DNA from 2 places in the Thioclava sp. IC9 genome. Region 1 is predicted to be linked to the other one. Evidence: riboswitches for the same ligand, from Rfam matches in the RefSeq annotation. Region 1 holds a riboswitch; the other holds the start of a gene.
What was found. Region 1 has a riboswitch for cobalamin ahead of B6V76_RS03880 (hypothetical protein). Riboswitches for the same ligand answer to the same signal wherever they lie in the genome.

Region 1 (11,037 bases):
GCGGGGCGGACGGCTCATTTCGTGTCCGTCGCCATGCCCCATCCCAAGCGCAAGCGCCGGGAAGACATCGGTGACGAGATTGAGAAACAGGATCTGCAGGGGCAGGAGCGGCGCGGGGAGCCCCACCCCCACGGCGATCCCCACCACGAGGATCTCCGAGAGATTGCACGACATCAGGTAGACGATGAACTTTCGGAGATTGCCGAATATCACCCTGCCCTGTCGCACCGCCTCGACGATGGTTGCGAAATCATCGTCCTTGAGCACCATATGCGCCGCCTCGCGGGCGACTTGGGTGCCGCGTTGCCCCATCGCAATGCCGATATCGGCCTTCTTCAGCGCCGGTGCGTCATTCACCCCGTCGCCCGTCATCGCGACGGTCTCCCCCTCGCGCTGGTAGAAACTGACAAGCTCCAGTTTCGTCGCCGGGGCCACGCGGGCGAAGACGCTGGCCTTGCGCAGGCGGTCGAGCGTGTCATCGCTGGCGCTCTCAAGATCGAGATCTGTCAGCTCTCTCCCCTCGATCGCCATTACACCGTCCTCACTGATCCCGGCATCTCTGGCGATGCGTGCGGCGGTCTCGGCGTGATCCCCTGTCAGCATGATCACCCGTATCCCTGCGCTCTGGCAGGCCGCGATCGCGGGCGGGACATCCTTGCGCAGGGGATCGGCGAGACAGGCGATACCGACCAGCGTCAGCCCTTCATAGGGGGCCTCCTCCGTCCCCTCCGCCTGCTTCATAGCGAGTCCTATCCCGCGCAACCCCTCGCCCGCCGCTTCAGCGTTGCGGGCGATCCAGCTTGCCTTGTCCTCATCGCTCAGCGGACGCGCACCCTCCGGCCCCAGAACCTCGGAGCACGCAGCGATCACCGCTTCGGGCGCGCCCTTTGTCGCGTAGAGCATACCCCCCTGCGGAAGTTCATGGACCGTCGCCATCATCAGGCTGTCGGTCTCGAACGCATGCTGGAGCAGGCGTGAATCCGCTCCGTCTTCGGACACCCCTAGCTTTCGCGCTGCACTCAGTAGCGCAAGCTCGGTCGGATCCCCGATCCGGCCATCCTCGCCGTCCCCCAGCTCGGCATTGTTGCACAGCATGCCGATCTGCAGCGCCGCGCGCAGACGGTCGTCCGCGATTCCGCTATCCGGGCCGTCCAGATTCACGCTCCCCCCGTCGAGCAAGACCTGAACCACGCTCATCCGGTTCTCGGTCAGCGTCCCCGTCTTGTCCGTCAGGATCAGCGTGGTCGCTCCGAGCGTCTCGACCGAGGACAACCGGCTGATCAGGGCGTTGCGCTGCACCATCCGCCACATCCCACGCGCGAGCGACAGCGTGGCAACGACGGGAATACCTTCGGGGATCGCGGCCACGGCAAGCGCGACCCCGGTCTGGATCATACCGGTGAGCGGGTGGCCCTGCGCCAGCCCCGTGACGATGATCGCGACGGCGAGGACGATCGTCAGCCAGACAAGTCGCTGCCCGAGCCGCGTCAATTGGTGTTCGAGCGGTGTGGGCTCCGTGCTGGCCTCCATCGCGAGCTGGCTGATCTTGCCGATCTCGGTCTCCATGCCGGTGCGCACCACCACGCCGATCCCCGCACCCCGCGTCACGGCCGCGCCCTTGAACGCCATATTGGAACGATCCCCCAACACGACGTCGGAGGGCAACGCTTCGGTGATCTTGCGCACCGGAAGAGACTCGCCCGTCAGCACGGATTCATCGCAATAAAGCCCCGACGCTTCGACCAGCCGCAGATCGGCGGTCACAACGTCGCCCGCCTCGAGCATCACGAGATCGCCCGGCACCAGATCGTGGGCGTCGACTTCGCGCAGCATCCCGTCCCGGCGCACCCGGGTACGGACCTCGGCGACACTGAACAGCGCCTCCATGGAACGGGTCGCGCGCAGCTCGGTGAAGAACCCGATCGCGCCGTTCAGGAGCAGCACGACGAGTATCGCCAACGCCTCGACGATATCGTTGATGACCAGCGAGAACACCGTCGCCAGAACGAGAAGCGCGACGATCACCCCCTGGAACTGATGCAGCAAGATGCTGAGCGCACTGCGCGGTTTCTGACGGCGCAGGGCGTTCGGGCCGTGGCGCGCGAGGCGCGCGGCGGCCTCCTCGGCGGACAGCCCGTCCGGAAACGGCACAGACAGACGCGCCAGCACCGCCTCGGCGGTTTCGACAAATGCTGGTGCGGCGTCGGTTTCCTGCATTCCCGGGGGCCTTCGGTGATCCCACGTCGATGGTAAGCCTTTCCGCGGCCTACGCAATCGTCTCGCCTTGCGTAGGAATGCCGCAGAACGCTCCCCCGGCCGCACCCAGATCACGGATCGTTGATCCCGGTCAATGACGGTTCACCGATGTCGCCCCAGCCTAGATCGCAGGTCTGGCTGCGAAATTTCACCGCAAGCGCGACCGGGAGGAGGAGGAAAACATGCATATTTGTAAAGCCATGATGGCGGCGGTGAGTGTCGCTGGCGCGCTCTCGGCCAGCGCCGCGCGGGCGGATGGCACGGTCGAGGTTCTGCACTGGTGGACCTCCGGGGGCGAGGCCAAGGCCGTCGGAGAACTGAAGAAAGCCTTCGAGGCCGAGGGCGGGGAATGGATCGACTCGCCGATCGCGGGCGGTGGCGGCGATGCCGCGATGACGGCGCTGAGGGCGCGCGTCGTGGCCGGAAACCCGCCGACCGCCGTGCAGCTCAAAGGGCCCGGCATTCAGGAATGGGCCCAGCAAGGCGCGCTCAACGACGTCCAGTCCGTGGCGGATGAGGGCAATTGGGACGATGTGTTGCCGCCGGCGCTGGCCGAAATCATGAAATACGAAGGCAAATACGTCGCAGCCCCGGTCAACATCCACCGCGTCGACTGGATCTGGGCCAACCCCGAGGCGCTGAAGAAAGCGGGCGTCGAAGGCATGCCCACGACCTGGGACGAGTTCAACGCAGCCGCCGACAAGCTGCAGGCGGCGGGTATCGTGCCGCTCGCCCATGGCGGTCAGCCTTGGCAGGACGCGACGCTGTTCGAAGACGTGGTGTTGGGAATCGGTGGGGCCGATTTCTACCGCAAGGCGCTGGTGGAGCTCGATCCGGAGGCCCTGACCTCGGACATGATGGTCAAATCCTTCGATCAGCTGCGCAAGCTGCGCGGCTATGTCGATCCGAACTTCTCGGGCCGCGACTGGAACCTCGCGACCGCGATGGTGATGCGCGGCGAGGCCGGTTTCCAGATCATGGGCGACTGGGCCAAGGGCGAATTCCTCGCGGCGGGCAAGGTTCCGGAAAAGGATTTCCTGTGCTGGCCCACGCCGGGCAAGGGCTTCGTGCTGAATTCGGACAGCTTCACCTTCTTCAAGGTGGAGGGAGAAGACCGCATCGAGGGCCAGAAAGTGCTGGCGCGGTTGATCATGTCGCCCGAGTTCCAGAAGGTCTTCAATCTCGCGAAAGGGTCGATCCCGGCGCGCACGGACGTGCCGCTCGATGATTTCGACGCCTGTGCCAAACGTTCGCACGAAGACCTGCTGGCCGCGATCGAGAACGACACGCTGGTGCCGTCGATGGCGCATGAGATGGCGGTGCCCCGCTCGGTGCGCGGCGAGTTCCTCGATCTTGTGACGGCGTTCTTCAACTCCGACATGAGTTCCGAGGACGCGGTCAAGCAACTCGCTGCCGCGGTCAAGCGCGCGCAGGAAAACTAGGGCCTGCAATGTCCGGGAGGACGGGCCCCATGGCAAGGTTCGGGCGGGCGCTGGAAAGGCGCCTGCCCGCGATTGTCGTCTCTCCGCTTTTCGCGGCGAGCCTGTTCTTCGTCTACGGCTTCATCGGCTGGACGGCCTATATCTCGCTGACCCGCTCGGGGGTGATGCCCGACTACCAATTCGACGGGGTGAGCCAATATGTCCGTCTCTGGCAGACGCCGCGCTGGTACGTGGCGATCCGCAACCTGTTTGTCTTTTCGGGCCTGTTCATCTCGATCTCGATGGCGATCGGCATCCTTCTGGCGATCCTGCTCGACCAGAAGGTGCGCATCGAGGGGGTGATCCGCACGATCTACCTCTACCCAATGGCGCTGAGTTTCATCGTCACCGGAACGGTCTGGAAATGGATGCTGAACCCCGGCCTCGGCCTGGAGCGGTTGATGCATCAGGCCGGGTTCGAGAGCTTCAGATTCGACTGGCTGGTGAACTCGCATTACGCGATCTACACGGTGGTGATCGCGGCCGTCTGGCAAAGCTCCGGCTATGCGATGGCGCTGTTTCTGGCCGGGCTCCGCTCGGTCGATGACGAGGTGCTGAAAGCGGCGGCGATCGACGGCGCGGGCCCGTGGCGCACTTATACCGGGATCGTGCTGCCGATGCTGCGACCGGTGTTCCTCTCCACCGTCATCATCCTCGCCCATCTCGCGATCAAGAGCTTCGATCTGGTGATCGCGCTGACTGGCGGGGGGCCGGGCTATGCCACCGACATGCCCGCCACCTTCATGTATTCCTTCGCCTTTCAGCGCAGCGAGCTGGGCGTAGCGGCGGCGAGTGCCACGATGATGCTTATGACGGTCATCGCGATCATCGTGCCCTATCTCTACTCGGAACTGAGGAAGACAGCCGGATGAGCGCACGCAGCACAGGCGGGATCGTCCGGCGCAAGGGGCTGCATCACAACCTGATGCGCGCGCTGCTATTCGCGGTGCTCGGGCTGTTCTGCATCTACTACCTGATCCCGCTTCTGGTGATGATATCGACCTCGCTGAAATCGCTGGCCGAGATCAGGGAGGGCTCACTCATCAGCCCGCCGCAGGCGCTCGACTTCAGCGCCTGGGAGAAGGCGTGGAACAGCGCCTGCGTGGGCGTGCGTTGCAACGGGCTTGCGCCCTATGTCTGGAACTCGGTGATGATGACCGTCCCGGCGGTGGCGATCTCGACGATACTGGGCGCGCTCAACGGCTATGCGCTGACCAAGTGGCGCTTTCGCGGCGCCGATACGATCTTCGCGCTGATGCTGTTCGGCGCCTTCATTCCGTTTCAGGTGATCCTTCTGCCGATGGCGCGGGTGCTGGGCCAGCTCGGGCTTGCGGGCACGGTCCCGGGGCTGATCCTCGTGCACACGGTCTATGGCCTCGCCTTCACGACGCTGTTCTTCCGCAACTTCTTCATCGGGGTCTCGGACGGCATCATTCAGGCGGCGAAGGTCGACGGGGCGGGTTTCTTCGGAATTTTCTTCCGGCTCGTGCTGCCGATGTCGCTGCCCGCGATCGTCGTCACCGTGATCTGGCAGTTCACCCAGATCTGGAACGACTTCCTGTTCGGCGTCGCCTTCACGATCGGCGACAGCAACCCGGTGACGGTGGCGCTCAACAACGTGGTGAACACATCGACCGGGGTGAAGGAATACAATGTCGACATGGCCGCGGCGATCATCGCGGCCCTGCCGACGCTGGCGGTCTATGTCTTGGCCGGGGCGTGGTTCGTGCGCGGGCTCTCGGCCGGAGCGGTGAAAGGGTAGCGATGGCAGCGGGAATTTCCCTTCAGGGCGTGCGCAAACGCTTCGGGACCAACGAGGTGATCAAGGGCATCGACCTCGAGATCGAGGCGGGCGAGTTCATTGTCCTCGTCGGGCCCTCGGGCTGCGGCAAGTCGACGCTGCTCAACCTGATCGCCGGGCTCGAGACGCTGAGCGACGGCCATATCGACATCGCGGGGCGACGGGTCGACGACACCCCGCCGCGCGACCGCGACATCGCGATGGTGTTCCAGTCCTATGCGCTCTACCCGACCAAGACGGTGCGTGAGAACATCACCTTCGGGATGCAGACCCGCCACGTCCCGCGCGCCGATCAGACCAAAGCCGTCGAGGAGTTCAGCACGCTTCTGCAGATCCATCCCTATCTCGACCGCAAGCCCGGCCAGCTTTCGGGCGGCCAGCGCCAGCGAGTCGCAATGGGCCGCGCGCTCGTGCGCAAGCCCGAAGTGTTTCTGTTCGACGAGCCCCTGTCGAACCTCGACGCCAAACTGCGGATCGAGATGCGCACCGAGATCAAGAAGCTGCACCAGCGGCTCGGCAAGACCGTCGTCTATGTCACCCACGACCAGATCGAGGCGATGACGCTGGCGACACGGATCGCGGTGATGGATAACGGCCATATCCGTCAGGTGGCCGAGCCCGGCGCGATCTACGACGATCCGGTGGACCTGTTCGTCGCAGGCTTCATGGGCTCGCCGCCGATGAACATGCTGCCCGGTGTCCTGCGCCGCGGGGAGCCGGAAGGCGTATCTGTCGAAGTGGCGGAGGGCGCGGCAGAAGCGCTTCGGTTCCCCTTGTCGCAAAAGCTCGCGGAGCGGATCACCGCCCCCGACGGGCAAAAGGTCGTCCTCGGGCTTCGGCCGGAGGTGATCTTCATGGCCGGGACCGAACTGCCCGGCGCCGACCGTTTCGTCTTCGAACGTCCGGTGGATCTGGTCGAGCCGACCGGACCGGACACGATGATCGTCTTCGCCCTGGGCGAGACCGAGGTGATCGCCCGGGTCCGGCCCGAGGACGCCCTGCCCCCGGGCGCGCCCTTCAGCTTTGAGGTCGATATGGGCAAGGCCAAGGTCTTCGACGCCGGGACCGGGCTGCGCCTCTAACGCGTGCAGCCCGCGGGCGTCCGGTCACCCTTTGCCTTCGGCCTCCGCGACATGCCCTTTCACCTTCAGGAAGCTGTCCGGCGTCACCGAGATCGAGTCGATCCCGAACTCCACCAGTGTGCGGGCGAATTCCGGGTAGTTCGAGGGCGCCTGACCGCAGAGACCGACCTTCGCGCCCACGTCATGCGCTTTCTCTATGACCGTCCGGATCATCCACTGAACGGCGGCATGGCGTTCGTCGAAGAGCGTCGCGAGCCTGTCGCTGTCGCGATCGATCCCTAGGGTCAGCTGCGTCAGATCGTTGGACCCGATGGAGAACCCGTCGAACCGCTCGGCGAAGGCTTCGGCGAGGATGACGTTCGAGGGCACTTCGCACATCACGTAGATTTGCAGCCCGTTCGAGCCGCGCACCAGCCCTTCCTCGGCCATCACCGCCAGCACGCGGTCGGCTTCCTCGGGCGTCCGGCAGAACGGCACCATCACCAGCACATTGTCGAATCCGGCCTCTTCGCGCAGCCGACGGATCGCCCGACATTCCAGCCGGAACCCGTCGACATAGGCCGGATCGTAATAGCGCGAGGCCCCGCGCCAGCCGATCATCGGGTTGGATTCTACCGGCTCGAACTGCCGCCCGCCAAGCAGGTCGGCATATTCGTTCGTCTTGAAATCGCTCAGCCGCAGGATCATCGGGTTCGGATAGGCCACGGCGGCGATCCGAGACAGGCCGAGCGCCAGTTGATCGACGAAATATTCGGACTTGTCCTCGTATCCCCTAGTGAGGGTTTCGATTTCCTCCCGCACTTCCGCCTCCTGAATGTCGGAGAAATGCAGCAGCGCCATCGGGTGGACCCGGATCGTGTTCGAGATCACGAATTCCATCCGCGCCAGACCGACACCGTCGATCGGCAACCGCCACCAGCGCGCGGCAATGGCCGGATTGGCGAGGTTTAGCATCACCTTGGTCTTGGTTTCCGGCACCGCATCGAGGTTCAGATCTTCGACCGAGAATTCGGCAAAGCCGTCATAGACCAGACCCTCGTCCCCTTCGGCGCAGCAGACGGTCACCTCCTGCTCGTCATGCAGCACATGGGTTGCATCTCCACACCCGACGACGGCGGGAACACCCAACTCGCGGCTGACGATGGCGGCATGGCTGGTTCTGCCTCCGTGATCGGTGATGATCGCCGAGGCCCGTTTCATCACCGGTACCCAGTCGGGGTCCGTCGTCGATGTGACAAGGATCGAGCCGTCCACGAAATCGTCGATATCCTTGACGTCTTCGATCAGGCAGACCCGCCCGGTCGCGATCTGCTCGCCCACCGACAGACCGTTGACGACGACCGGACCGTGCGCGCCGATCGTGTAACGCCGCAGTGACCCTGCAGAGACATGCGACTGAACCGTCTCGGGGCGCGCCTGCACGATGTAAAGCTTGCCCGTGACGCCGTCCTTGGCCCATTCCATGTCCATCGGCTGCCCGTAATGCGCTTCGATGGTCGCCGCTTGCTGCGCGAGGTCGAGCACCTCGTCATCCGACAGGACGAACTTCCCGCGCTCGGCTTTCGAGGTCGGCACGTTGCGCACCGGGTTCGGAGCGTCCGGCCCGGCATAGATCATCTTGATCTCTTTCGCGCCGAGCTTCCTCTCGATGATCGGTTTGATCCCCGTCTTACCGAGGAACGGCTTGTAGACCTGAAACTCGTCGGGCGTGACCGCGCCCTGCACGACGTTTTCGCCCAAGCCCCAGGCCGCGCTGATCAGCACGACCTTGTCGAAGCCGGTTTCCGTGTCGATCGAGAACATCACGCCCGACCCGCCGATATCCGAGCGCACCATCTGCTGAACACCGACGGAGAGCGCGACATCGAGGTGATTGAACCCTCTGAGCTTGCGATAGGTGATCGCGCGGTCGGTAAAGAGCGAGGCATAGCACTTGCGGCAGGCGGTCAGAAGCTCATCCTCGCCCGAGACGTTGAGATAGGTCTCCTGCTGACCGGCGAAGCTGGCATCGGGAAGGTCTTCGGCCGTGGCGCTCGAGCGCACGGCGACGGAGACCTCGGGCACCCCTGCCCGCTTGGACAGATCGCGATACGCCTCCCGGATTGCGGCTTCGGTCGAGGCAGGCCAATCGCCTGCCACGATCGTGTCGCGAATGCTCTGACCGGCGACGTGAAGGCTGATCTTGTCGGCATCGTAATCCGCAAGATAGCCCGCGATGGCCTCGGTCAGTTTGTTCTCTTCAAGAAACATCCGATAGGCGTCGGCGGTGGTGGCGAACCCCGGCGGGACCTGAATACCCTTGGCGCCAAGTTCCTGCACCATCTCGCCGAGCGAAGAGTTCTTGCCGCCCACAAGCGCGACATCTTCGCGGCGTAAGCTATCGAAAGGAATGACTTCTTTCTTCGTCGTCATGGGCTCGCCTCTCCTGTTTGCACTTGCGGGCACTCTATCCGAGGCGCGCATCGGGGCCTTGATCTCTGTCAACGCGGAGCCTTTCGGACGGGGCTCTGCCTGCGCACCCTCCAGCCGCCCAATCCGTTCTGGACAGCGCCGGATTTTCCTGCGATCAAATCCGGGATGGTGTCCGGCCCCAAAGGGTCGGCTGAAAAGGGAACACGGTGCGGGCGATGCCCAACTCCGTGACTGCCCCCGCAACTGTAAGCGGCGAGCGCCACCGAAAACGCCACTGACCTGCAAAGGTTGGGAAGGTCCGGTGAAGCCACGACCCGCGAGTCAGGAGACCTGCCATCTCGGATGCGCCGCCGCGCATCTCGGTCACCTTAAACCCGGGCGGGGTGCCCTGGGACGGAGAGACGAGAGATGGACCAGATCGGACCTCGCATATCGCCGTGCCGCGACCAATCCCGCCCTTTTGCGCGGAGGGCGCGATGCTTTTGGAACGAACGCTTTCACTCTTACAACTCGATATAGGACCGATCTCGCCGCTGCGGGCGCGTGAGCTGGGCACGCTTGGCTACATGGAATGGCTTGGCACGCTGCCGGGCGACATGCCCTATGCGAAGGCGGCGATTGTCGCCCATATGCAGGCCTATCCGCATTCCCTGATCTCGCCCGCGGTGGAGGTGTTCTGCGAACTCCTGCTGGAGTCGCTGACCCCGCAGCCCTTCGCCCTGCCGATCGAGATGCCCCCGCCGGTGCGGCGCGGCGGGGCACGCGCCCGGCGCGGCCTCTAACCCGTTCTTCGTCTTGCGGTCGCATTCAGCGGCCCGGCCGAGGACCATTGCAGCAGGGAACGGCACTCCGTCTCCTGTGAGGCTCGGCTTCATCAAACGATGGTCATGGATGAACTGAGAGGATCTCTCCATGAATGACAACAAACTGACCCGCCTGCTCGACGCGCGCCCGGTAATCTGCGCCGAGGGCTTTCTGTTCGAACTGGAACGGCGCGGCTATCTGACCGCCGGGGAATTCGTGCCCGAGGTGGCGCTCGAATACCCGCAGGCGCTGCGCAATCTGCATGTCGATTTCCAGCGCGCCGGCAGCGATATCGTCGAGGCCTTCACCTATAACGGCCACCGCGAGAAGATGCGCGTGATCGGCAAGGAAGACCTGCTGGAGCCGCTCAACCGCGCAGCGCTGAAGATCGCCCGCGAGGTCGCCGATGCCAAGACCGGCAACCTGATGGCGGGCAATATCTCGAACACGAATATCTGGGACCCGGCCGATCCGGCGCGGCAGGCCGAGGTGCGCGCGATGTTCGACGAGATGGTCGGCTGGGCGGTCGAGGAAGGCGCGGATATCCTCATCGGCGAGACCTTCTACTACGCGGGCGAGGCGCTATGCGCGCTCGAGGCCGCGAAGGCGTCGGGGCTGCCGGTGGTGCTGACGCTGGCGCCGATGGCGGCCAATGAGATGATGGACGGGGTCGGCATCGTCGAGACCTGCCAGCAACTCGAACAGGCGGGCGCCGATGTCGTCGGGCTGAACTGCTTCCGCGGGCCGCAGACGATGATGCCGTGGCTGCGCAAGGTGCGCGCGGCGGTGAGCTGCCATGTCGGCGCCCTGCCCGTGCCCTACCGGACCACGAAGGAGGAGCCCACCTTCTTCAACCTCTCCGATCACAACGGCTGCACCTGCCCCTCGCCGCATGGCCGGACCTTTCCGACCGCGCTCGATCCGCTGGCCTGCAACCGCTACGAGATCGGCGCCTTTGCGCGTGAGGCGCAGGCGATCGGGGTGAATTACCTCGGCGTGTGCTGCGGGGCGAGCCCGATGCATATCCGCGAGATGGCCGAGGCCGTGGGCCGCGAGACCGAGGCCAGCCGCTTCTCGGAGCGCATGGAGAACCACTTCATGTATGGCCAGAACGACCGCCTCCCGGCGCATATCCGGGCGCTCGGCGACGGGGCCTGAGGCAAGACACGCTCCTGTCGCGCGAGAGTTTCGCGCGGCAGGG
Region 2 (11,037 bases), 650 kb from region 1:
CACTTCCCAGGTGATCCAGCTCAGAAGCGGGCTGCCTGCCGCCATGAAAGGACCGAAATAGGAATTGCTGGCGGTCGCCTGCGGGGCGATCCAGTCATTGGCCTGCGCCGCGAAGCGGGTCACGAAGCCGGATGCGCCGAGCCCGTGCCCGGTCACGATGAAGGTCAACAGCAACGCGAGGCCGAGCGCAGTGCCGGCGGCGAGCGGTGACCAGAATGGTTTTGGAGCGTCTCTCATGAAAACCTCCGATCCTCCCATAATCATATTCAAAGATGATGATACAACACACCCGAACCGTTTCAACATTTTTAACCGCTGCAATGCGGCAAATGACATATTGTCGGAAAGCACCCTACCCGCCCGCCAGAGAAAACCACCGAAAGCCAAAGCCTTGCCCCAATCCCCCGCCTCCTTCACCGCGACGATTGATCGCGACGGTCGCTGCGAATTGGCGCGGTCGGGGGCGCGGCTTTTTCCCTATTGGAGCTTTACCAAACCGGTGATTGCGGCTCTGGCGCTGATGCTCGAGGCCGAGGGGTGGCTCGACCTGCGCGCGCCGCTCGACCTGCCGGAGCTGCCCGGTGGCATCACCCTCGCCCGTCTGCTCGACCACAGCGCGGGCCTGCCCGATTACGGCACCCTGCCCGACTATCACGCCGATGTCGCCGCCGGACGCGCACCGTGGCCGCGCGATCTGCTGGTGGCACGGGTTTTGGCGCAGCACTCGCGCGACGAGTGGCGCTATTCCAACCTCGGTTACATGCTCGCCCGCGAGGCGATCGAACGGGCAGCGTGCCGGAGCCTCGCGGAGCTGGTACGAGACCGGATCGCTGGACCGTTGGGGCTTGAAAGCGTGCGGCTCGCGGAGGCGCCTGCCGATTTCGCAGAACTTCACTGGCCCGAGGCGCGCGACTACCATCCCGGCTGGGTCTATCACCGCTCGCTGATCGGCACGGCGGGCGATGCGGCGCGGCTGTTGCGCGGGCTGAGCGATCTGCTCTCGCAAGACGCATTCGCCCGCATGACCGCCTGTCGCGAGCTGGGCGGCGCGCTGCCGGAGCGACCTTGGACGCGGCATGGCTACGGGCTGGGGCTGATGTGCGGCGACTGGGGCGAGACGCGCGTTTTCGGCCATTCCGGCGCGGGGCCGTTCAGCGCCAACGCGGTCTATCACTGCCCCGAGACGGGCCGCACCGTCGCCGCCTTCACGCATGGCCCCTTCGAGGGGCCGGCGGAGATCGCAGTGGCAAAGCTCGTGGTGGGGCGGTGAGGGCTGCGCCCGACCCTGGGTGGGCGCATGCGCTCCCTAGGTGGATTTCCGTTTATCGCTCCACCTCTCCCTAACCTGCGTTCGCGCGGCTCCGGTGCAGATGCGCCCTCCCGAAGGCAGGTTGGGCGCGGCCCGGGCTGACCGCCCGGGCGAAGGCACGGTTTCAGACGCGTCCGAAGCCTCCGGCGCATACCTCGTCGCCAAAAAGAAAGGCGGCAACCTCCGTCGCCGCCTCTCCCAAGATACCGGGAAATCCGATCTCACACGCCGCTGTCGAAGGGCTCGAACGCCTCGGCGCGGGCACGCTTCCAGCGCTTGAGATAGCCGAAGCGGTCGTCATCCTCGCGCAGAAGGAACCCTTCGGGCATGTAGTGATAGATCTCGTCGCCCACTTTGAAATCCCGCTCGCGGTCGCGCACCAGCAGGTGATGCGGCAGGAACTGGCCCGGATGGGTGAGGCCCGCAGCCCCCGTCATTTCGGCCAGCGCCTTCATCGTGTTGCGGTGGAAATTGGCCACGCGGGTCGCCTTGTCCGGCACCACCAGCGCGCGCTGACGGATCGGATCCTGCGTGGTGACGCCGGTCGGGCAGCGGTTGGTGTGGCACGACTGCGCCTGAATGCAGCCGATCGAGAACATGAAGCCGCGCGCCGAATTCGCCCAATCCGCGCCGATCGCGAGAACCTTGGCGATGTGGAACGCGGTGACGACCTTGCCCGAGGCGCCGATCTTCACCTGATCGCGCAGCCCCGCACCGCGCAGCGTGTTGTGCACGAAGCTGAGCCCTTCCACGAGCGGGAAGCCCATGTGGTTCGCGAATTCCAGGGGCGCGGCACCGGTGCCGCCTTCCTTGCCGTCGACCACGATGAAATCGGGCGTGATACCGGTCTCGAGCATCGCCTTGACGATGCACATGAACTCGCGGCGATGCCCGACGCAGAGCTTGAAACCCACTGACTTGCCGCCCGACAGTTCGCGCAGTTCGCCAATGAATTCCATCATCTCGATCGGCGTCGAGAAGGCCGAATGCGAGGCGGGCGAGATGCAGTCGCGATCCATCGGGATGTCGCGTGCCTCGGCGATCTCGGGGGTGATCTTTGCGGCCGGGAGCATGCCGCCGTGGCCCGGCTTCGCACCCTGGCTCAGCTTCAGCTCGATCATCTTGACCTGCGGGTCCTGCGCGCGCTTGGCGAATTTCTCGGGGTTGAAGCTGCCATCGTGATTGCGGCAGCCGAAATAGCCCGAGCCCACCTCGAAGATCAGATCGCCGCCCTCGCGGTGATAGCGCGAGATACCGCCCTCACCGGTGTCATGCGCGAAGCCGCCCATCTTCGCACCCCTGTTGAGCGCCATGATCGCGTTCGCCGAGAGCGCTCCGAAGGACATCGCCGAAATATTGTAGATCGACGCCTTGTAGGGCTGTTTGCAGGTCTCGCCGCCGATCTCGACGCGGAAATCGCTATCCTCGATGTGGCGCGGCTTCACCGAATGGGTGATCCACTGATAGCCAGATTCCGACACACGCATCCGCGTGCCGAAGGGCTTGGCGTCCTCGATATCCTTGGCCCGCTGGTAGACGATCGTGCGGGTGGCACGCGAGAACGGCACCTCCTCGTCGTCGCCTTCGATCAGGTATTGCCGGATCTCGGGGCGGATCTCCTCGAAGAAGAAGCGCAGATGGCCGAGGATCGGATAGTTCCGGGTGATGGCGTGGCGGCCCTGGATCAGGTCGTAGATGCCGACCAGCGTCAGGAAACCGAAAAGGATCGCGGCGACCAGGAACCAATCTGTCAGGATCAAGCCGGAAAGCGCGAAGAGCGTCAGCAGGGCTGACAGGACGAGCGGAGAAAACCGTATGAAACGCGTGAACATGCCCCCTCCCGCGGGGTTTTTTGTCTTGTGTTCGCTTTGCCCGCCCACTCTAGCGTGCGCGGGTTCTATGTCGAAGAACAATTACGCCCGCAACCCCGGATCGGACCAGATAGCCGCCTCGAGCGCATCGAGCCCGTCGGTCAGCGCGGCGGGGCCCGGTTGCAGAATGAGGGTCGATTTGACCTCGTGCAGCCGGTTTCGCGCAACAGCCGGAACGTCCTGCCAGCCTGGCCTTGCGGAAACTTTCTCGGGGCGGAATTTCTTGCCGCACCAGGAGCCCACGATGACCTCGGGCGCGGCTGCGATCACTTGTTCGGGAGCGACGATGCGATCCTTGGCTTTGCCCTCTTTCGCCAGCTCGGCGAAGACATCGCGCCCACCCGCGATCTCGATCAGCTCCGACACCCAGCCGACGGCGGAGATCAGCGGCTCGTTCCATTCCTCGAACCAGACGCGCGGACGGCTCGGGCGCGGCTTTGCGGCGACCTCCGCCAGACGCGTCTCGTAGCCCGCGGCCAGCAGTTCCGCCCGCTCGGTGCAGCCCACCAGCGCGCCCAACGTGCAGATCATGTCGAGGATTCCCGCGACCGAGCGCTGGTTGAACGCGTGCACGGCCACGCCCTCGCGCACCAGCCCCGCGACGATGTCGGCCTGAAGGTCGGAGAACGTCAGGACGAGGTCCGGCTCCAGCGCAAGGATCTTCGGTAGATCGGCGGAGATGAAGGCGGAGACGCGCGGTTTTTCCTGCCGTACCCGTTTGGGCCGCACCGCGTAGCCCGAGACGCCGACGATGCGCGCGTCCTCGCCCAGAAGGTAGAGCGTCTCGACCGTTTCCTCGGTCAGACAGACGATGCGTTCAGGAGGAAATGCCATCAGATCCCCAATGTGGAAAGTGGTTGAAAAACAGGGCCTTCCGACGTGATTTTAAAGTGCGCGCGGATGTGAAACACCTGCGCCAGAAGCGTCTCGGTCAGGACCTCGCCGGCCGGTCCATCCGCCACAAGCCGCCCGCGATCCATCACCCAAAGCCGGGTGCAATGGCGCGCGGCCAGCCCCAGATCATGCAGCGAGGTGACGACCGCGCCGCCCGCCTGCACGTGGGCGCTGAAGACCTGCATCGTCGCGATCTGCGCCGCCGGATCGAGCCCGGCAATGGGCTCGTCTGCGAGGATCAGCGGGCTTTCCTGCGCGAGCGCCCGGGCGATCAGCACCCGCGCCTGCTCGCCGCCCGAGAGCTGCGTGGCGGCGCGGTCTCGGTAAGTGTCGAGCCCCATCCGGCGCAGCGCTTCTTCCACCGCCGCCGCCCCGCGCGTCGCCTGATCGCGGCCATGCGGCAACCGCCCCAGCGCGACGAGATCGGCAACCGACAGCCCCCAGGCGATTTCGCGCGCCTGCGGCAGCCACGCCGCCGCCCGCGCCCGCGCCATCGGATCGAGCGCCGACAGCGAGCTGTCCCCGCGATGCGACAAGAGCCCCATCGCACCGCGCAGCAGCGAGGTCTTGCCCGCGCCGTTGGGCCCGATCAGCCCGATCAGCTCGCCCGGCGCGACCTGCGCCGAGACGTGATCGACGACCGGGCATTCGCCCCGCAGAACGGTCAGGTTTTCCAGCTCCAGCATCAGCCCTCGCGCCCCATCTTGCGGATCATCGACAGGAAGAACGGCGCGCCGACCAGCGCGGTCAGCACCCCCAGTTTCAGGTCGCGCTCAGGCGCGATCACCCGCGTCGCGATATCGGCCAGCGTCAGCATCGCCGCCCCGCCAAGCGCCGAAGCCGGAAGCAGCCGTGAGGGCCGCGCGCCCACGGATTTGCGCAGCAGATGCGGCACGACGAGGCCGACGAAGCCGATCGCACCTGCGACCGCCGTGGCCGCACCGACCATGAGCGCGGTCCCGAAGACGACCTGAAGCCTCAGTTTTTTCAAAGAGATACCAAGCGAAGCTGCAGCATCCTCCCCAAGGCTCAGCGCATCCAGCCCGGCCCCTGCGCGCAGCAGGATCAAAGCGCCCACGATCAGGAACGGCAGTGCCAGGGCGACATGGGTCATCGACCGATCGGCAAGCGAGCCCATCATCCAGAACACGATCTCGGCCGCGGCATAGGGCGACGGAGCGAGGTTCAGCACCAGCGCGGTCGCCGCCGCCGCCAGCGCGGAGACGGCGATGCCTGCAAGGATCAGCACCAGCGCCCGGCCCTCGCGCCCGGCAAGGACCAAGATCAGCGCGACGGCCACGCCCGCGCCCGCCAGCGCGGCGAGCGGCAGGGCCAGGGCGAAGAGCGCGTAGAGCCCGGTCTGGATCGCGATGACCGCGCCAAGCGCCGCTCCGGCAGAGGTGCCGATCAGCCCAGGCTCGGCCAGCGGATTGCGCAGGAAGCCCTGCATCGCGGCGCCCGACAGCCCCAGCGCGGCGCCAACGCCGATACCGAGGATCGCGCGCGGCAGGCGCAGCTCGCGCATCACCAAGCCCGCCGCGCCATCGCCGGAAATGAGCGCGGATATCCCGTCGAGCGGCGAAATCCCCGACGGTCCGATCAGCAGCGACGCTGCGAAAAGCACCGCGCAGAAGGCTGAGAGGAAAATGAGGATCGCGCGATAACTCATTGCGTTAACTTCTCTTTCTCGATCTTGCGCCCAAGCGTCGCCAGTTGCCCTACCGCATTCAGCATCGCCGGTGCGCCGCAGGTCCAGCTCGCATCGCGCAGGCCCCGCACGACCGGAAGATCGCGCAGCACCGGGTGCGCCAGTACCTCCTGCGCGCGGCTCGTGCCGGTGCCGCCTTGCGAGCCCCCCACGACCACCAGATCGGGGCGATCCATCACCAGATCTTCCAACGGCAACCGTCCGCCCCAGTCGAGCCCCGGCCCGCTGACGACGTTCTGAAACCCTGCCATTTCAAGGATTTGCCCTTCAAGGGTCCGCGGCCCGTAGCCATAGCCCGAGGGCCCGATGATCGCAGCTTTCAGCCCCGGCGCGGGTGTCTGGATCGCCGCCAGCCGCGCATCGAAATCCGCGAGCATCTTCGCCGCGCGACCGGGATGGCCAAGAAGCTTGCCCATCGTCTCGATCCGGCCGCGGATCTCGGGCAGCGAGGTGCCGGGCGGCAGTTGCTCGACCCGGATCCCGAGTGTGCGCAACATGCGGATCGTGTCGGGGTTCGACCAGGTATCGGCCAGCACGAGATCGGGATGGAGAATCGAGATTTCCTCGGCGCGCCCGAAGTTTACGGGAAGGTCTTCAGCCTGTTTCCAGTGCACCGACATCGACGGGTCGGTCGCGAAATGGCTGACCGAGACGATCTGCGACGGATCGGCCAGCGCCAGCGCCAGCTGATCGGTGCAGAGGTTCATGGAGACGACCCGCCGCGGCACATCTCCCGCAGGCTCTTCCGCCCATGCGGAGGAGGTCGCCGCCAAGGCGGCGAAAAGGGCGGCGCAAACCGCCCCTTTCAGATCAGAACCGCGCACGCAGCCCCACATAGGCGGCGCGACCCGAGGTGCCGTAGCCCGGCCAGAGCTGGTAATCGGTGTCGGTCAGGTTCTCGATGCGCAGATAGGCCTCCTTCTCGTTGCCCAGATCGTAGGTCATCTGCGCGTTCAGCAGGCCGTAATCGGGCTGGCTCTGACGATCGGTGACCACACGCATATCGGCGGCGAGCGTGATCTTGTCGGTCACCTGCGCGTCGATGCCCGCGGTCAACGTATGACGCCCGAAGGCCGAGTTCCACGTCGATCCCGACGACAGCCCGTCGGGGTTCTTCCAGTCGAGATAGGTGTAGCCGAGGCTGTAGTTGATCTTGCTGGTGATCGGCCCTTTCAGCCCCAGCTCCAACCCCTGCCGCTTCGCGGTGCCCGAGGTCTGGTAGTAGGTGCCGTCGTAGTCGATCAGGTCCTTCACATCGATATGGAACAGCGTCGCGGTCAGCTTATGCGCACCGAAGTCACGCTCGACGCCGAGATCGTAGCTCAGCGATTTCTCGGGCTTGAGGTCGGGATTGCCCACGTAGCCGTCATAGAGTTCATAACCCGACGGCGCGCGGAAGCCATTGCCGATCGACGCCCGGTAGAGCGTCGCGGCGTCGGCCTGCCACGTCACGCCCAGACGACCCGTGGTGTTGCCGCCGAAATCCGAGTGATCGTCGTGGCGCGCGGAGGCGGTCACGTTCACCCCGTCCATCGGCGAGAAAGCATATTCACCGAAGATACCCGTATCCGCCGTGAGGACGTGGCCCGAGACATAGGTGCCTGTATAGGTTTCCAGCGTGCGATCCGCCCCGAAGGTCAGCCGCCCCGGCCCGAGATCGGTCGAGGCTTTCCAGTCGAGTTTGCGGCGCTTGCCCTCGTAGCCATAGTCATAGACCGGATACCAGCGCGAGGTCGTGTAATAGGTCAGACCGAGCTCGTGATCGAGCGGGCCGGTCGCGAATTTCGCGAAGAGCCGCCCGCCACGTTCCTTATGGATGGTATAATCGTTACTGTCCGTGGGCAGCGGGCCGAAGCCGTTATCGAACTCGCCCCGATCGTTCTGCGCGAACCCGTTGAAGCCGATCAGCAGATTGTCGGAGATGCGCTTCTGCGCGCGCAGGCTGACACGGTCGGCGCGGTAGCCGTCCTTCTCGGTATTGCCGTTCTTCTTGTCGGCGGCCGAGAAGCCTGCAGTGTAAATTTTCGACAGCTGAATCGCGAGTTCGTCATCGCCCTTCTTCCAGCCGAAATTATAGGCCGCATTCGCGGTGTGGTAGGAGCCGAGCTCGAGCTTGACGCTTTGGCTCACGCCATCCTCGGTCGGGCGCGGCGTGTCGAGGTTGATGACCCCGGCGACCGCCTGCCCGCCATAGACCGCCGATTGCGAGCCGCGCATGATCTCGACCCGGTCGTAGTTGAACGTGTTGAACCGGCCCAGGTCGGGCAGCACCTGCGTCGCCGACGGATCGGAGACGTCGATCCCGTCCACCATGACCTTCACGTAATTCTGCGACACGCCGCGAATGGTGAAGCCGGTCTGCGCGCCCATCGGCCCGCGCGACAGGATGCCGACGCCCGGCGACTGCGCGATCAGGTTGGCGAGACGGGTCTGGCCCGAACGCTCCAGCTCCTTGCGCGACAGCACGGTGACCGCCTGCGCGGTCTTGTCCGACGATTGCGGCTCGAGCGCGCCGTGATAGATCACGATCTCATCGAGTTGGTAAGGTTGCGCATCTTGCGCGAGCGCGGGGCCTGCCAGCGCTGTGGTGAGCATCAGGCCCACGGTCAAACGGGTGCGGATCATATCCAATTCCCTCGTGCCGCGACTCTGCGGTCGCGTGAACTTCGCATTGCAAGTCTTTGGAAATTTGGAATTTCCGCCGACGGTGAAAAATGTCACCACTGACGGAAGACCGCCTCCGCTGCGCGCCCCGCACAGGCAGAAAGGATGAGCGCCTCGGCAGGTCTCCTGGCTCGCGGGTCCTGGTTCCGGCTGGCCTTCCCGGGTCTCCCCAGTGGCTCAGTCAGCCGTCACTCGCCGCTCACAGTTGCGGGGGCAGCCCCGGAATGAATGCACGCATCGCACCGGGTTCCCTTTTCATCCGCTTTCGCGGAACCGAAGTGCCCCTGCTGTGCCGCGCGCGCCGCACTGAGTCAAGAATATTTCAGCTTTCCACGGCGCGCCGGCAGCGCCGGTTGAACCGGATCGAGGATAGCAGCGCGAGACCGATGAGCCCGGCCCCGATCAGGCCGGTGATCACCTCGGGCACTTCCACCAGCGTCTGCGCGAACATGACGACGGAGAGGATCAGGATCGACCAGAAGGCGCCGTTCTCGAGATAGCGGAATTCGCTGAGCGTGTTGCGCTCCACCAGCATCAGGGTCATCGAGCGCACATACATCGCACCGATCCCCAGACCGATCGCGATCAGGAACAGGTTCTGGGTCAGCGCGAAGGCCCCGATCACCCCGTCGAAACTGAAGGACGCATCGAGCACTTCGAGATAGAGAAACGCGCCGAGGCCCGCCTTGGCCGTCTCGGCGGCGATATTCGTCCGGTCGAGCACGTGGCTGAGCACCTCGACGCCGAGAAAGGTCGCAAGGCCGCAGATGGAGGCGAAGAGGAACTCGTCCTCGCGCCCCTCCGGCAGAATCCAGGTGAAAAGCAGAACGACGACCAGCACGAAGCCGATCTCCAGACCTCGGATCGACGCGAGCGCGCGCAACCGGCGCTCCAGCGCGCGGATCCAGTCGACCTCCTTGCCCTCGTCGATGAAATAGGTGAGCGCGACCATCATCAGGAAGGCGCCACCGAAGCCCGCGATCGACAGATGCGCGTCCTCGATGATCTCGGCATATTCGGCCGGGTGTTTCGCAGCCAGAAGAACCGCATCCCACGGTCCGATGCCGGCGGCGATCACGACGATCAGAAGCGGGAAGAGGATACGCATCCCGAACACCGCGATCAGGATGCCCCATGTCAGGAAACGACGCTGCCATTTCGGCGTCATCTGGTGCAGCTTGTTGGCGTTGACGATGGCGTTGTCGAAGCTCAGCGAGATTTCCAGCACGGCCAGCACGGCAGTGATCATCAGGAAAGAGACCGCGCCGCCAAGCCCTCCGGTCTGGGCGAACCCCAGCGCGAAGGACCCGACCAGCCCTGCCACCGTGACGGCGATGGCCCAGGAAAAATAACGATACATGATGGTCATGCTGGCTCCGGCTGCATGAGGCCTCACTTAGGCTTCGCCCCCTGTCTTCGCAAGGGAGCGCACTGTCAGAGTTGGTCTGTGTGCCCCTACGGCGTGGGGCGGGTGGGCGGAAAAACGCGGCGCAAGATACCCTGCGCACGGCGGGTCGCGCCCGCTAGAGCCCGACCTCGTCGAGCCAGCCCTTGATCCGCGCCTCATTCACCCCGAGATCGGATTTCCCGTAGACGAGGTGCCCGCGGATCTGCAGCGTATCGCCTTCGACCCAGAGCGTGGTGACATCGGGAAAGCCCCAGACGGCCGAACGCGTCACATAGGCCGCGTAGCCCTCGTCGGCGCTGCCCGCGACGCGCTTGGTGCGCGCGGTGCCCCGGATGATCTTGTCGAGCGCGGCCATCTGCGCCGGCGGATCGGAGACGTCGCGCACGGCCTGAAACCCGCCTGTCTCCGGGTGGTCACCGGGCGCTTTCGCCAGCCCGTCGACATCGAAGCGCGCCGGATCAATCGGGGCGAGGCGCACCCACCCGTCGGCCGCCACCACGACGGCGAGCCCGAGCGCGAGGATCGTCACGGCCCGTTTCATGCCGCCCTCTCCCGCATCGCCCAGCCCGCAAGGGCGATCAGCTCGGTCGCGACATGGGCCCCGGCGATCGCCGTCACCCCGGTCGGATCGTAGGGCGGAGAGACCTCGACCACGTCGCCGCCGATCAGGTTGATGCCCTTCAGCCCGCGCAACAGCTCTGCCGCCTGCCAGCTCGCCAGACCGCCCCAGACAGGCGTACCGGTGCCGGGCGCGAAGGCCGGGTCCAGACCGTCGATGTCGAAGGTGAGGTAGCAGGGTCTATCACCCACAACCGCGCGGATGCGTTCGAGCGTGGGACCGATCCCTTCGCGATGCACGCTCGGCGCATCCACGATGTTCACGCCCAGCGTATCGGGATTGTCGGTGCGGATGCCGACCGAGACCACATTCTCCGCCCGCACGACGCCCGACTTGATCGCCTTGTAGAGGAAAGTGCCATGGTCGATCCGGTCCATGTCGTCATCGGCCCATGTGTCGGAATGGGCGTCGATCTGGATCAGCGCGATCTCGCCTTGCGCGGCGACTGCCGCGCGCAGGATCGGAAGCGTGATGAAGTGATCGCCGCCGAGCGTGATCGGCACCACACCCGCCCCGAAGATCGCGCCGAGATGCGCCTCGATCCGGCCCGGTACCTCGGGCACA

Region 2: it holds a riboswitch for cobalamin, as region 1 does, so the genes downstream of both, B6V76_RS00830 (TonB-dependent receptor) here and B6V76_RS03880 (hypothetical protein) in region 1, are expected to answer to the same signal.

What each region holds. Positions count from the first base shown of each region.
Region 1 covers NZ_NBNX01000001.1:840,008-851,044, forward strand. The annotation lists gene B6V76_RS03850 (cation-transporting P-type ATPase) at 1-2,217, opposite strand, end outside; gene B6V76_RS03855 (ABC transporter substrate-binding protein) at 2,439-3,698, shown strand; gene B6V76_RS03860 (sugar ABC transporter permease) at 3,728-4,609, shown strand; gene B6V76_RS03865 (carbohydrate ABC transporter permease) at 4,606-5,499, shown strand; gene B6V76_RS03870 (ATP-binding cassette domain-containing protein) at 5,502-6,620, shown strand; gene ppsA (phosphoenolpyruvate synthase) at 6,645-9,032, opposite strand; cobalamin riboswitch at 9,182-9,385, shown strand; gene B6V76_RS03880 (hypothetical protein) at 9,509-9,814, shown strand; gene B6V76_RS03885 (homocysteine S-methyltransferase family protein) at 9,945-10,994, shown strand.
Region 2 covers NZ_NBNX01000001.1:192,014-203,050, reverse strand. The annotation lists gene B6V76_RS00865 (YeeE/YedE thiosulfate transporter family protein) at 1-237, opposite strand, end outside; gene B6V76_RS00860 (serine hydrolase domain-containing protein) at 392-1,270, shown strand; gene B6V76_RS00855 (FMN-binding glutamate synthase family protein) at 1,531-3,141, opposite strand; gene B6V76_RS00850 (cobalamin-binding protein) at 3,223-4,014, opposite strand; gene B6V76_RS00845 (ABC transporter ATP-binding protein) at 4,014-4,760, opposite strand; gene B6V76_RS00840 (iron ABC transporter permease) at 4,760-5,743, opposite strand; gene B6V76_RS00835 (ABC transporter substrate-binding protein) at 5,740-6,489, opposite strand; gene B6V76_RS00830 (TonB-dependent receptor) at 6,593-8,407, opposite strand; cobalamin riboswitch at 8,545-8,739, opposite strand; gene B6V76_RS00825 (DUF475 domain-containing protein) at 8,769-9,815, opposite strand; gene B6V76_RS00820 (DUF1499 domain-containing protein) at 9,970-10,395, opposite strand; gene speB (agmatinase) at 10,392-11,037, opposite strand, start outside.